DNA from 3 places in the Amycolatopsis sp. PS_44_ISF1 genome. Region 2 is predicted to be linked to each of the others. Evidence: riboswitches for the same ligand, from Rfam matches in the RefSeq annotation. Region 2 holds a riboswitch; each other region holds the start of a gene.

Region 1 (4,207 bases), 860 kb from region 2:
CGATCTCCGCCTCGACCGACCTGGCCGAGGAGCGCGGCCGGTACCAGTCGTTCGAGGGCTCGCTGTGGAGCCGCGGCATCCTGCCGATCGACTCGATGCAGCTGCTGATCGACGCCCGCCAGGGTGACGCCCTCGACGTCGACACCTCCTCGACCCTGGACTGGGCGCCGCTGCGCCAGCGGGTCAAGACCGTCGGCATGCGCAACTCCAACGTGATGGCGATCGCGCCGACCGCGACGATCTCCAACATCTCCGGGGTCGGCCAGTCGATCGAGCCGCTGTTCCAGAACCTGTTCGTCAAGTCGAACATGTCCGGCGACTTCACCGTGGTCAACCCGCACCTGGTCAAGAGCCTCAAGGCCCGCGGCCTGTGGGACGAGGTGATGGTCAGCGACCTGAAGTACTTCGACGGCAGCCTCGGCCAGATCGACCGCGTGCCGGACGACCTGAAGGCGCTCTACGCCACCGCGTTCGAGATCGAGTCGAAGTGGATCGTGGACGCTGGCTCGGTCCGGCAGAAGTGGATCGACCAGGCGCAGTCGCTGAACCTCTACATCGCGGCGCCCAGCGGCCGCAAGCTCGACGAGCTGTACCGCTACGCCTGGCACAAGGGCCTCAAGACCACGTACTACCTGCGGGCCCAGTCCGCGACGCACGTGGAGAAGAGCACCCTGCGCGGCACCGACGGCAAGCTGAACGCGGTGTCCGCCGCCCCGGCCGCCGCCCCGGCCGCGGCGGTCCCGGCGCCGCCGGCCTCGGCCGCGGTCCCGGTCCCCTCCCCGGAGGCCGCGGTGCCGTCCGTGCCCGTCACGCCGCCCGTCACGCCGCCCGCCGCCCAGCCGGAGCCGAAGGAGCTGCCGAAGGTCGACGACGTCGACTTCGTCGCCACCGAAGGCGCGGCCTGCCGGATCGACGACCCCGACTGCGAAGCCTGCCAGTAAGGAACCCGAGAACATGACCAACGTGGAGACCCCCGGAGTCACCGGCCTCGGCGAGATCGAGGTCGGCGCCGAGCGGATCAGCGTCGACGACAAGCGGATGATCAACGCCCGCGCCGACGTCAACCAGCTGCTGCCGATGAAGTACCGCTGGGCGTGGGAGAAGTACCTCGCCGGCTGCAACAACCACTGGATGCCGACCGAGGTCGCCATGCAGGCCGACATCGCGCTGTGGAAGTCGGCCGACGGCCTCACCGAGGATGAGCGGCAGATGCTCAAGCGCAACCTCGGCTTCTTCGCCACGGCGGAGTCGCTGGTGGCCAACAACATCGTGCTCGCGGTCTACCGGCAGATCACCAACCCGGAGTGCCGCCAGTACCTGCTGCGCCAGGCGTTCGAGGAGGCCGTGCACACGCACACCTTCCAGTACATCTGCGAAAGCCTCGGCCTGGTCGAGGGCGAGCTGTTCAACATGTACCGCGAGGTTCCGTCCATTTCGGACAAGGACGCCTGGGCGCTGAAGTACACCCAGCACCTGGAGGACCCGGACTTCGAGACCGGCACGCCCGAGGCCGACACCGCGTTCCTGCGCGACCTGGTGGCGTTCTACGTGATCTTCGAGGGCATGTGGTTCTACACCGGCTTCGCGCAGATCCTCTCGCTCGGCCGGCGGAACAAGATGGTCGGCATCGCCGAGCAGTACCAGTACATCCTGCGCGACGAGTCGATCCACCTGAACTTCGGCATCGACTGCATCAACCAGATCAAGATCGAGAACCCGCACCTGTGGACCGAGCAGTTCCAGGCCGAGGTGCGCGGGATGCTGAAGGAGGCGTGTGAGCTGGAGGTCGCCTACGCCCGCGACACCATGCCCCGCGGCATGCTCGGCCTGTCGGCGCAGTTGTGCGAGCAGTACATGCACTTCATCACCGACCGGCGCGCGCAGCAGATCGGCCTCGCGCCCATCTTCGGGGAGACGGAGAACCCGTTCCCCTGGATGTCGGAGGCGATGGACCTGAAGAAGGAGAAGAACTTCTTCGAGACCCGCGTGATCGAGTACCAGTCGGGCGGCGCCCTCGACTGGGACTGATCCCGCCATCCGGGATTCGGGCGGGATTTGTGCCACGCCCGGCCCCGAGCGCTAGGCTCGGCCACGCCACTGGTTCGCCCAGGGCGTGGCCGAGCTGTTTTCGCGGCCGCACCCCGGTCGAGGCAACAGGGAACCCGGTGTGAATCCGGGACTGCCCCCGCAGCGGTGAGTGGGAACGAAAGCCGTCACCACGAGAAGTGGTGAAGCACTGGGCGCGAGCCTGGGAAGCGACGGCGAGTAGGCGTGCGCACGGCGCCCACGAGTCCGAAGACCTGCCCGTGGCACGCGCGCCGACGGCGTGCGTGAGTCCGGGCCTCGTGGGAGCAGGCGCGACGCGAAACGCGGCCCCTTCGCGTGCCCGGACTCGTTCGGCGAGCTCGCGAGGAGAGAGCTGTGAACACCATCGGCACCACCGTCCTGGGCAGCCCGCGCATCGGGCCGGACCGGGAGCTCAAACGGGCACTGGAGCGGTACTGGGCGGGCCGGATCGACGCCGCGGAACTGCTGGCCACCGGCCGCGGGTTGCGCACCCGGGCCTGGACCGGGCAGCGCGAAGCCGGCCTGGACTCGATCCCGTCCAACACCTTCTCCCACTACGACCAGGTGCTCGACACCGCCGAGCTGTTCGGCGCGCTGCCCGAGCGCTTCACCGGTCTGGGTCTTTCACCGCTCGACACCTACTTCGCGGCGGCACGCGGCGTGCAGGACGCGCCCGCGCTCGAAATGACGAAGTGGTTCGACACCAACTACCACTACCTGGTCCCCGAGCTGGGCCCGGACACGAAGTTCACCCTCACCGGCAGCAAACCGCTCGACGAGTACCGCGAGGCCCGTGCGCTCGGTATCGAAACGCGCCCGGTGCTGGTGGGCCCGGTCACCTTCCTGCTGCTGGCCAAGGCGACCACGCCGGGCTTCGAGCCGCTGGAGCTGCTCGACGAACTGCTCCCGGCCTACGCCGAACTGCTGCGCCGGCTGCACGACGAGGGCGTGGAGTGGGTCCAGTTCGACGAGCCGGCCTTCGCCGGCGATCGCCGCACCCCCGAGCTCAACGCGCTGACCCGCGCGTACCACGTGCTGGCCAAGGCCGAGGACCGGCCGAAGCTGCTGGTCGCCGGGTACTTCGGCGGCCTGGGCCGCGGGCTGGGCGTGCTGGCCCGTTCGCCGATCGAGGCGCTGGCCGTCGACCTGGTCACCGACGAGTCCTTTGTGGACACCGTTGCGGCCGAGGGCGCGCTGCGGGACAAGGAGGTGCTCGCCGGGGTGGTCGACGGCCGCAACGTGTGGCGCACCGACCCGGACCGCGCGCTGGAGAAGGCGCGCAAGCTGCTCGGCACCGCCGCGGCCGTCAGCGTCTCGACCTCCTGTTCGCTGCTGCACGTGCCCTACGACGTGGAGCGCGAGACGAGCCTCGACCCGCGGGTGAAGGGCTGGCTCGCCTTCGCGCGGCAGAAGGTGGACGAAGTCGTGCTGCTCGGCCGGGCGCTGCGGGCGGAGGGCCGCGAAGACGGCGAGGGCGCCGACCTCGGCGCGGCCCGCGCGGCGGTGGCGGACCGGGCCGCGGCCACGGAGGTGACCGACCCGGCGGTGCGGCAGCGGCTCGCCGCCCTGCGCCCGGAGGACGCCACGCGCCCGCCGTACGAGCAGCGCGCGGCGGCGCAGCAGGCCGAACTGGGCCTGCCGCCGCTGCCGACCACCACGATCGGCTCGTTCCCGCAGACCACCGAGGTCCGCAAGGCCCGCGCGGCGCTGCGCTCGGGCGAGCTGGACCAGGCCGGGTACGTGGCCGGGATGCACGCCGAGATCGAGCGCGTGGTCCGGCTGCAGGAGGAGCTGGGCCTCGACGTGCTGGTGCACGGCGAGCCCGAGCGCAACGACATGGTGCAGTACTTCGCCGAGCAGCTCGACGGCTTCGCCGCCACCGACTTCGGCTGGGTGCAGTCCTACGGTTCCCGCTGCGTCCGCCCGCCGATCCTGTTCGGCGACGTCTCCCGGCCGGCGCCGATGACCGTGCCGTGGGCCCGGCACGCCCAGCGGCTGAGCGAAAAGCCGGTGAAGGGCATGCTGACCGGCCCGGTGACCATCCTGGCCTGGTCCTTCGTCCGCGACGACCAGCCGCCGGCCGACACCGCGCTGCAGGTCGCGCTGGCGATCCGCGACGAGGTGGCCGATCTGGAGGCCG
Region 2 (4,207 bases):
GGAGACCGTGCCGGTCGATAGTTGTGCTCTGTGAATTCCTGTGAACGTTCGGGCTTGGTTTGTCAAAGTTGTTACAGTCCGGGAATGGAGAAGATGTACGCCGGCGCCCGGCTCCGCCAGCTGCGGGAGGACCGGTCGATGAGCCAGTCCGAGCTGGCCCGGCTGCTGGAGATCTCCCCCAGCTACGTCAACCAGCTGGAGCACAACGGCCGTCCGCTGACCCTGCCGGTGCTGCTGCGGCTCACCGGGCACTTCGGCGTGGACGCGGAGTTCTTCGCCCCGCAGGACGTCGCCCGGCTGGTCGCCGACGTGCGCGAGGTCTTCGCCGACGACACGGTCACCGGCTCGCTGTCGGCGGGCGAGGTCGACGAGCTGACCACCAAGCTCCCCGAGGTCGCGCGCACCCTGGTCGGCCTGCACCGGCGGTACCGGGAGGCGGTGGAGAACATCGCGACCCTGGTGTCCGAGCAGGGTTTGGACCGCACCGCCTCGCAGCAGCCGCACGAGGAGATCCGCGACTGGTTCTACCGGCGTCGCAACCACGTGGCCGAGCTGGACGAGCCGGCGGAGAGGCTGGCCGCCGAGCTGCGGCTCACCCCCGGTGACCTGCGGTCCGGGCTGAGCGCGGGCCTGCGGGAGCGCCACGGGGTGCAGGTCGGCTCGACGGCGCTGGGCACCGAGCAGCACCGTTTCGACCCCGCGACCCGCGTGCTGCACCTGTCCCCCGGCCTGCGCCCGGGCCAGGCCGCGTTCCGGCTCGGCTCGGAGCTGGCGCTGCTGGAGGCGGGTGACACCATCGAGCGGCTGGTCGGCACCGGCGGCTTCAGCGGTGACACCGCCCGGCGGCTGGCCCGGATCGGGCTGGCCAACTACTACGCCGGCGCGCTGGTGCTGCCCTACCGGGTCTTCCTCGGCGCCGCCGAGCGGTACCGCTACGACCTCACCCGGCTGTCCGACCACTTCGGCGTGGGCTTCGAGACGGTCTGCCACCGGCTCTCCACGCTCCAGCGCCCGCGCACCCGCGGCGTGCCGTTCTCGTTCGTCCGGGTCGACCGGGCCGGCAACATCTCGAAACGCCAGTCCGCCACCGGGTTCCACTTCTCCCGGGTCGGCGGTTCGTGTCCACTGTGGATCGTCTACGAGGCGTTCGGCTCGCCCGGCCGGATCCTCACCCAGGTGGCCGAGCTGCCGGACGGCCAGAAGTACTTCTGGCTGGCCCGCACGGTCACCCGCGCGGTCGGCGGCCACGGCGACCCCGGCAAGACCTTCGCGATCGGCCTCGGCTGCGAACTGCGCCACGCCCGCCGCCTGGTCTACTCCGCCGGCCTCGCCCTGGGCGCCGACGCCGCCATCACCCCGATCGGCATGGGCTGCAAGGTCTGCGAGCGCCCGGCCTGCCCGCAACGCGCCTTCCCGGCGATCGGCAAGACCCTGCGGGTGGACGAGCACACCAGCAGCCTGCTGCCCTACCCGCCGCAGGGCTGAGGACCGCACCGCCGCGCCATCGGGGCCGCCGCGCCATCGGAACAGTCGGGGCCGCCGCGCCATCGGACCGTCGGGGACACCGTGCCCCGCCCGGGTGAGATTCTCGGCCCGCTCGACATACTCGGACTTCCTACTATAGGGTCTCCTCAGGTCTGCGGTGCAGGGAAGCCGGTGCGAAACCGGCGCGGTCCCGCCACTGTGACCGGGGAGCGGTGCCCCGCGAGGAAATGGCCACTGGCGCGAGCCGGGAAGGCCGGGGCCCCGTCGATCCGGAAGCCAGGATACCGGCCGCAGGTATTCGTGTTCGTCCACGAGGATGGAGCTGAACGCATGCGGATTCCCCCTGCCTGCGCGAAAATCACCGGCCCGCCGCCCACCCGGCGGTAACCGGACCGGCCCGGAACCCAGCGCGCTCGGCGCGCCCGGGTGCTCTGTCCTGCGCTCTCGCGAAAGGCGTGCCATGACCACCGAACTCCACCACTTCGTCGGCGGGAAGCCGGTTCCCGGTACCTCGGGCCGCTTCGCCGACGTCTTCGACCCCAGCACCGGCGCGGTGCCGTCGCGGGTGCCGCTGGCCTCGGCCGCCGAGGTCACCGCGGCGGTCGGCGAAGCGGCCGCGGCCCAGCGGGAATGGGCCCGCTGGAACCCGCAGCGCCGCGCCCGCGTGCTGATGAAGTTCCTGGAGCTGGCCCGGTCCGAAGAGGACAGTCTGGCCCGGCTGCTCTCGGCCGAGCACGGCAAGACGGTGGCCGACTCGCGCGGCGACCTCCGGCGCGGGCTGGAGGTCGTCGAATTCGCGGTCGGCATCCCGCACCTGCTCAAGGGCGAGTACAGCGACTCGGCCGGCCCCGGCATCGACGTGTACTCGATGCGCCAGCCGCTCGGGGTGGTGGCCGGCATCACGCCGTTCAACTTCCCGGCGATGATCCCGCTGTGGAAGGCCGCGCCCGCGATCGCCTGCGGCAACGCGTTCGTCCTCAAACCGTCCGAACGCGACCCGTCGGTCCCGCTGCGCCTGGCCGAGCTGTTCGCCGAAGCCGGTCTGCCCCCGGGGGTGTTCTCCGTGGTCAACGGCGACAAGGAAGCCGTCGACGCGCTGCTGACCGACCCGCGGGTCGAAGCCCTCGGCTTCGTCGGCTCCTCGGCCGTCGCCGAGTACATCTACGCCACCGCGGCCGCGCACGGGAAGCGCGCGCAGTGCTTCGGCGGGGCCAAGAACCACCTGATCGTGATGCCCGACGCCGATCTCGACGGGGTGGTCGAAGCCCTGGCCGGCGCCGGTTACGGTTCGGCCGGCGAGCGGTGCATGGCCATCTCGGTCGCCGTCCCGGTCGGCCGGGCCACGGCCGACGCGCTGGTCGAACGGCTGGCCGCGCGGGTGCGGACGCTCAAGGTCGGCGCCGCGCTGGACGAGACCGCGGACTTCGGCCCGCTGATCACCGCCGCGGCCGTGCAGCGGGTCCGCGAGTACGTGGAGATCGGCCTGGCCGAGGGCGCGGAGCTGGTGGTGGACGGCCGGGAGGTGACCGTGCCCGGGCACGAGAACGGCTTCTACCTCGGCGGCTGCCTGTTCGACCGGGTCACCCCGGACCTGCGGATCTACCGCGAGGAGATCTTCGGCCCGGTGCTCTCGGTGGTCCGCGCGGACGACTACGAGCAGGCGCTGCGGCTGCCGAGCGAGCACGAGTACGGCAACGGCGTCTCGATCTTCACCCGCGACGGCGACACGGCCCGCGACTTCACCTCGCGGGTCGACACCGGCATGGTCGGGGTCAACGTGCCCATCCCGGTGCCGATCGCCCACCACACCTTCGGCGGCTGGAAGCGGTCCGGTTTCGGCGACCTCAACCAGCACGGCCCGGACTCGATCCGGTTCTACACCAAGACCAAGACCGTCACCTCGCGCTGGCCCTCCGGCGCCCGGGAAGGTGCCTCCTTCGTCATCCCGACGATGAGCTGAAGCCATGAGGATCACCGGCGAACAACGCGCCCTGCGCGAGACGGCGGCGGACTTCGCCGCCGAGCACCTGGCCCCGCACGCACTGGAGTGGGACCGGGCCAAGCACTTCCCGGTCGACGTGCTGCGCAAGGCCGCCGAACTCGGACTGGGCGGGCTGTACCTGCCCGAGGCGGTCGGCGGCTCGGAGCTCGGCCGGCTCGACGGCGTGCTGGTGTTCGAGGCGCTGGCCACCGGCTGCCCCTCGATCGCGGCCTACGTGTCGATCCACAACATGGTCGCCACGATGATCGACCGGTTCGGCGACCAGGAGCAACGCCGGCGCTACCTGCCGCGGATGTCCACCATGGAGCACCTGGGCAGCTACTGCCTGACCGAGCCGGGCGCCGGGTCCGACGCCGCCGCCCTGTCCACCCAGGCCCGCCGCGACGGCGAGTCCTACGTGCTCGACGGGGTCAAGCAGTTCATCTCGGGCGCCGGCACCTCGGAGGTCTACGTGGTGCTCGCCCGGACCGGCGGGCCGGGCGCCCGCGGCATCTCCGCCTTCGTCGTCGAGCGGGGCACGCCCGGGGTTTCCTTCGGCCCCGACGAGGTCAAGATGGGCTGGAACGCCCAGCCCACCCGGGCGGTCGTGTTCGACGGCGCCCGCGTGCCCGCTTCGGCCCGGCTCGGCGCCGAGGGCTCCGGGTTCGCCGTGGCCATGTCCGCTTTGGACGGTGGGCGGCTCAACATCGCGGCCTGCTCCCTCGGCGGCGGTGAAGCGGC
Region 3 (4,207 bases), on a different contig from region 2:
GGGTACAACCCCGAAGGCCCGGCCGCGAACAGCAGCGCGCACCCGCCGACGCCGCACAGCGCCACCAGGGTCTCCGGCCGTCGCCACCGGTCGGGCCGGTACGCCGTGCGCTGGACGCGACGGCCGCCGAGCACGAACCCGGCCCCCGCCACCACCAGCCCCACCGCCAGCATCGGCACGCCGAGCCAGGCCGACGTCCCGTCGAGCACTCCGTACACGCCCACGGCCACCCCGATCATCCCGGTGAGCACGCACACCGCGATCAGCACGCGCACCCGCGGCGCGAGGTAGCCCCGCCGCCCGTAGCCCCGCGAGTCCATCGCCGCGGCCAGCAGGAGCGAGCGGTCCACCGCGTCCGCGAGCACCGGCACGAAGATCCCCTTCACGGCCCGGAGGCCGCGCGAACGGCCCGCTCGCAACCGTCGCGCGCGCCGCACCCGCTGCACGCTCTCCACCAGTTGCGGGGCCACCGAGAGCGCGACCGTGACGGCCGTGCCCACCTCGTACAACGCCCCGGGAACCGCTTTGAGCAGGCGTTTCGGATTCGCCAGGGCGTTCGCGGCGCCGACGCAGAGCACGATCGCGGCCAGCCGGAGCCCGTCGTAGAACCCGCCCAGCAGTTCCTCCGCCGACGTCGGGCCGAGCAGGGTGATCCCGGCGGCGCCCCGGGGCAGCGGGATGGCCGGCAGCGTGAACAGCACGTGCCCGCCGTCCTCGCCGCCGATGAGGATCCGGAACAGCACGCGCGACACCACGATCACCGCGCCGACGTAGGCGTACATCCGGAAGGAGAGCGCCCACGGCGCGTCCGTGCGCCGGTGGGCGACCACGAACCCGGCCACCGCGATCACCAGTCCGAGCAGCAGCGGGTTCGTGGTCCGGCTGGCCGCGACGGCGAGCGCGAGCGCCCAGACCCACCACGCACCCGGGTGCAGCGCTCTCGGGACACCGGTCAACGGCCGGCCGCGCGGCTCACGAGCGGTCCGCGCCACGCCGTCGCCGAAGCCCGGTCACGATCCCGGCGGCCGCGATCACCACGATCACCGCGATGCCGATCACCAGACCCCAGGGGAAACCTCCGTCGGACGAGGCAGTCGGCTCAGACGGTGCGGCCGGCGCGTTCGCCTTTCGCACGGGTGCGGTCCGCGGCGGCGGGTAGTCCGCGAACGCCTTGTTGTGCGCGAACGACCAGCCCTCGAAGCTGCCCGCCGGCGGCTTCCAGCCCTGCACGCCGACCTGGCTCGACTCCCACCGGCCTCCGTCGGCCGCGGTCCAGAAGCTCCACGACGCGCTCTCCGGCGGCAGCCCGGTGCACGACTGGTCGGCGGGCCGGCCCTCGATCCGGCAGATCAGCGCCAGCCCGTACTTGCCGGCGCCGACCAGGTCCAGGCCCGCGTTCTGCATGGCCGTGACGCCGTTCTCCTGCGGCCCGGGCGCGCACCGGATCAGCGGTTCGCCGCCGAGGTCCTGGAAGTCGACGACCACGGTGACCCCGGTGGCGTCCGGGCAGTAGCCCGCGGCGCCCTTCCCGGGCACGGTCGCGGCGGCGGGGCCGGCCCCGGCCAGGCCGAAGGTGAACAGCAGCGCGCACGCGGCGAGCACGCGCCCCCAGGCGGGCGGTGGAACAGACATCGGTCGACGAACCTCGCATCGGATCGGACCACGGCGGGCGATCCGGCTCACGGCCCCGGCCAGGGCCGATCACGGTTGCGGGCCAGCGCCGGACTCGCACCGGATTCCCCCGTTCGTGGCGAAGAACCCACCGACGTTAACCCACCGGAGGGAGCCGCCGGAAGCGAGACCGGCCACACCTACACTTCCGGGCGTGGGAATCGGACAGCTGCGCGTCGGACTCGTCGGAACCGGTCCGTGGGCGACCACGGTGCACGCGCCCGGGCTGGCCGACCACCCCGGGACCACCCTCACCGCCGTCTGGGCCCGTCGTCCCGGCGCCGCCTCGGAGCTGGCCGACGCGCACGGGGCGATCGGCACCGGCGACTTCGACGAGCTGCTTTCGCAGGTCGACGCGGTGGCTTTCGCCGTGCCACCCGCCGTGCAGGCCGAGCTGGCGGTCAAGGCGGCCGAAGCGGGCAAGCACGTGATCCTGGAGAAGCCGATCGCCGCCGACCTGGCCGGCGCGCAGCGGCTCGCCGACGCCGTGACCTCGAACGAGGTGGCGTCGCTGGTCGTGCTCACCCTGCGGTTCGCCACGCCGACCCGCGAATGGCTCGACGACATCACCCGCGCGGGTGGCTGGCGCGGCGGCGGCGCCCGCTGGCTCTCGGGCGCCCTGCTCGGCGGCCAGTACGCGGCTTCGCCCTGGCGCCGCGACGACGCCGGCGGCTCGATCTCCGACCTCGGCCCGCACGCGTTCGACCTGCTCGACGCCGCCCTCGGCCGGATCACCGAGGTGCTCGCGGCGCACCACGGGGAAGGCGACCTCTGGCAGCTGATGCTGGCCCACGAGGGGGGCGCGATCAGCACCGCGACGCTCTCCCTGCACCTGCCGATCCAGCCCACCGTCGTGGAGGTCGCCGTCTACGGCGAGCACGGGTACCGCGCGCTCGGCCGCAGAGCGGGCACGGCCGGGGCGTCCTACACCGCCCTGCTCGACGATTTCGCCGCGATGATCGCGAGCGGCACCACCACGCACCCGTGCGACGTCCGGCGTGGCCTGCACCTGTCCTGGATCATCGAACGGGCCCGCGAGCTGGCCAAGTAGTACACAGGGCAGTCCCACTACTTTTCGTTGTGAAATAAGGCTTCCGGCCAAGTCGTGGAAATCCTTCCACAGGGTTGTCCACAGCATCCACTGTGGACGGTCGAGGCCGGTCGGAGGGATCTTGCCCGCCCCTCGGCGCCGCGCCGGAAAACCCCTTGCCCCAGGTGCGAGACTCGGGCCAAACCCGTTTCGGACGAAGGAACGCCTATGTTCGCCGCCGCTGCCCGCGTCGGCCGAAGCCAGGCCGGACGCGAGCACCTCCGCGTCGCCCCCGGCGCGTGCTCCGCGCACGCGCTCCTCCCTCGACCCCGAAAGGGTTCACCCGGCTCATGTCCGTCATCCAGGCTTATGTCCGCACGACCGCGCCCCGCGGCCGGGACACCGAACGCGTAGGCCCGTTCCTCGCCACCTTCGCGCGGGACACCGGCCACCCGATGCTCAACTACGCGATCCCCGACGACGACGCCGTGCCCTCGGCCGCCGAGATCGTGCGGCTGACCGCGGCCTACCGTCGCCGCGGCCTGCTGCCGCGGCTCGAGTTCTTCACCGAGGCCGCCCCGGACCTCGAAGAGCGCCTGATCGACCAGGGTTACGCCGTGGAGCGGCGCATCCCGCTGATGACCTGCACCCCGGCCGACTTCGTGGACCGCCCGGCGCCCGCCGGCATCGGGCTGCGCGCGCCGTCGAACGAGTCCGAAGCGCGCGGCCTGCGCGCGGCGCAGAACGTGGCCTTCGGCGAGTCCCCCGACGTGTCCGACGCCGAGCTGGCCGGCACGCTGGCCCACGGAGAGCGGGCCGTGCTCGTCGAGGACACGGTGACCGGCGAAATCGTCGGCGGCGGCGTGGCGTTGGAGATCGAGAACGGCACCGCCGAGATCGCGGGCATCGGCGTCGCGGCGACCCACCGCCACCGCGGCATCGCGTCGGCCATCACCGCGCACCTCACGCGGCTGGGGCACGACCGGGGCGCGCACACGGTCTTCCTCACTCCCGGCGACGAGGGGATCGCCACCGTGTACCGCCGCGTCGGCTACCAGCGGGCCGGCGAGTGCGTGCACTTCTGCCTGGGCTGAGCAGTACGGAGCGCTTCAGTCGTCGAACCGGCCGCCGCGGCCGCGCTTGACGTCGCCACGGCGCTTCTTCGCGGCCAAGCGGCGTTCCTTCGAGCCCCGGGAGGGCTTGGTCGGACGCCGCTTGGCCGGCGGCGGCGCGGAGGCGGCCAGCAACGCCGAGGCAAGCCGTTCACGGGCCGCGTCGCGGTTCATCAGCTGGGAGCGGTGCTCGCTGGCGGCGATGGTCAGCACCCCGTCGACCAGCCGCCCCGCCAGCCGCGCCAGGATGCGCTCCTTCAGCGGCGGCGGGATCGCGGCCGACCGGGCCACGTCGAACGACAGCTCGACCCGGGAGTCCGTGGTGTTCACGCCCTGCCCACCCGGTCCGGACGACCGGGAGAAGCGCTCGCTCAGCTCGGCCCCGGGCACCACG

The links. A riboswitch is a leader RNA that binds a small molecule or an ion and turns the genes downstream of it on or off. The one in region 2 is predicted to bind cobalamin.
Region 1: another riboswitch for cobalamin. It lies ahead of metE (5-methyltetrahydropteroyltriglutamate--homocysteine S-methyltransferase); the one in region 2 lies ahead of NYF13_RS20130 (CoA-acylating methylmalonate-semialdehyde dehydrogenase).
Region 3: another riboswitch for cobalamin. It lies ahead of NYF13_RS07290 (hypothetical protein); the one in region 2 lies ahead of NYF13_RS20130 (CoA-acylating methylmalonate-semialdehyde dehydrogenase).

Annotation. Positions count from the first base shown of each region.
Region 1 is NZ_JANUXO010000002.1:2,143,564-2,147,770, forward strand. It holds gene NYF13_RS23755 (ribonucleoside-diphosphate reductase subunit alpha) at 1-941, shown strand, start outside; gene NYF13_RS23760 (ribonucleotide-diphosphate reductase subunit beta) at 955-2,028, shown strand; cobalamin riboswitch at 2,153-2,302, shown strand; gene metE (5-methyltetrahydropteroyltriglutamate--homocysteine S-methyltransferase) at 2,422-4,207, shown strand, end outside.
Region 2 is NZ_JANUXO010000002.1:1,281,265-1,285,471, forward strand. It holds gene NYF13_RS20125 (short-chain fatty acyl-CoA regulator family protein) at 85-1,485, shown strand; cobalamin riboswitch at 1,607-1,793, shown strand; gene NYF13_RS20130 (CoA-acylating methylmalonate-semialdehyde dehydrogenase) at 1,946-3,445, shown strand; gene NYF13_RS20135 (acyl-CoA dehydrogenase family protein) at 3,450-4,207, shown strand, end outside.
Region 3 is NZ_JANUXO010000001.1:1,602,054-1,606,260, reverse strand. It holds gene NYF13_RS07295 (CbiQ family ECF transporter T component) at 1-992, opposite strand, end outside; gene NYF13_RS07290 (hypothetical protein) at 973-1,632, opposite strand; cobalamin riboswitch at 1,647-1,782, opposite strand; gene NYF13_RS07285 (Gfo/Idh/MocA family oxidoreductase) at 1,826-2,722, shown strand; gene NYF13_RS07280 (GNAT family N-acetyltransferase) at 3,052-3,795, shown strand; gene arfB (alternative ribosome rescue aminoacyl-tRNA hydrolase ArfB) at 3,811-4,207, opposite strand, start outside.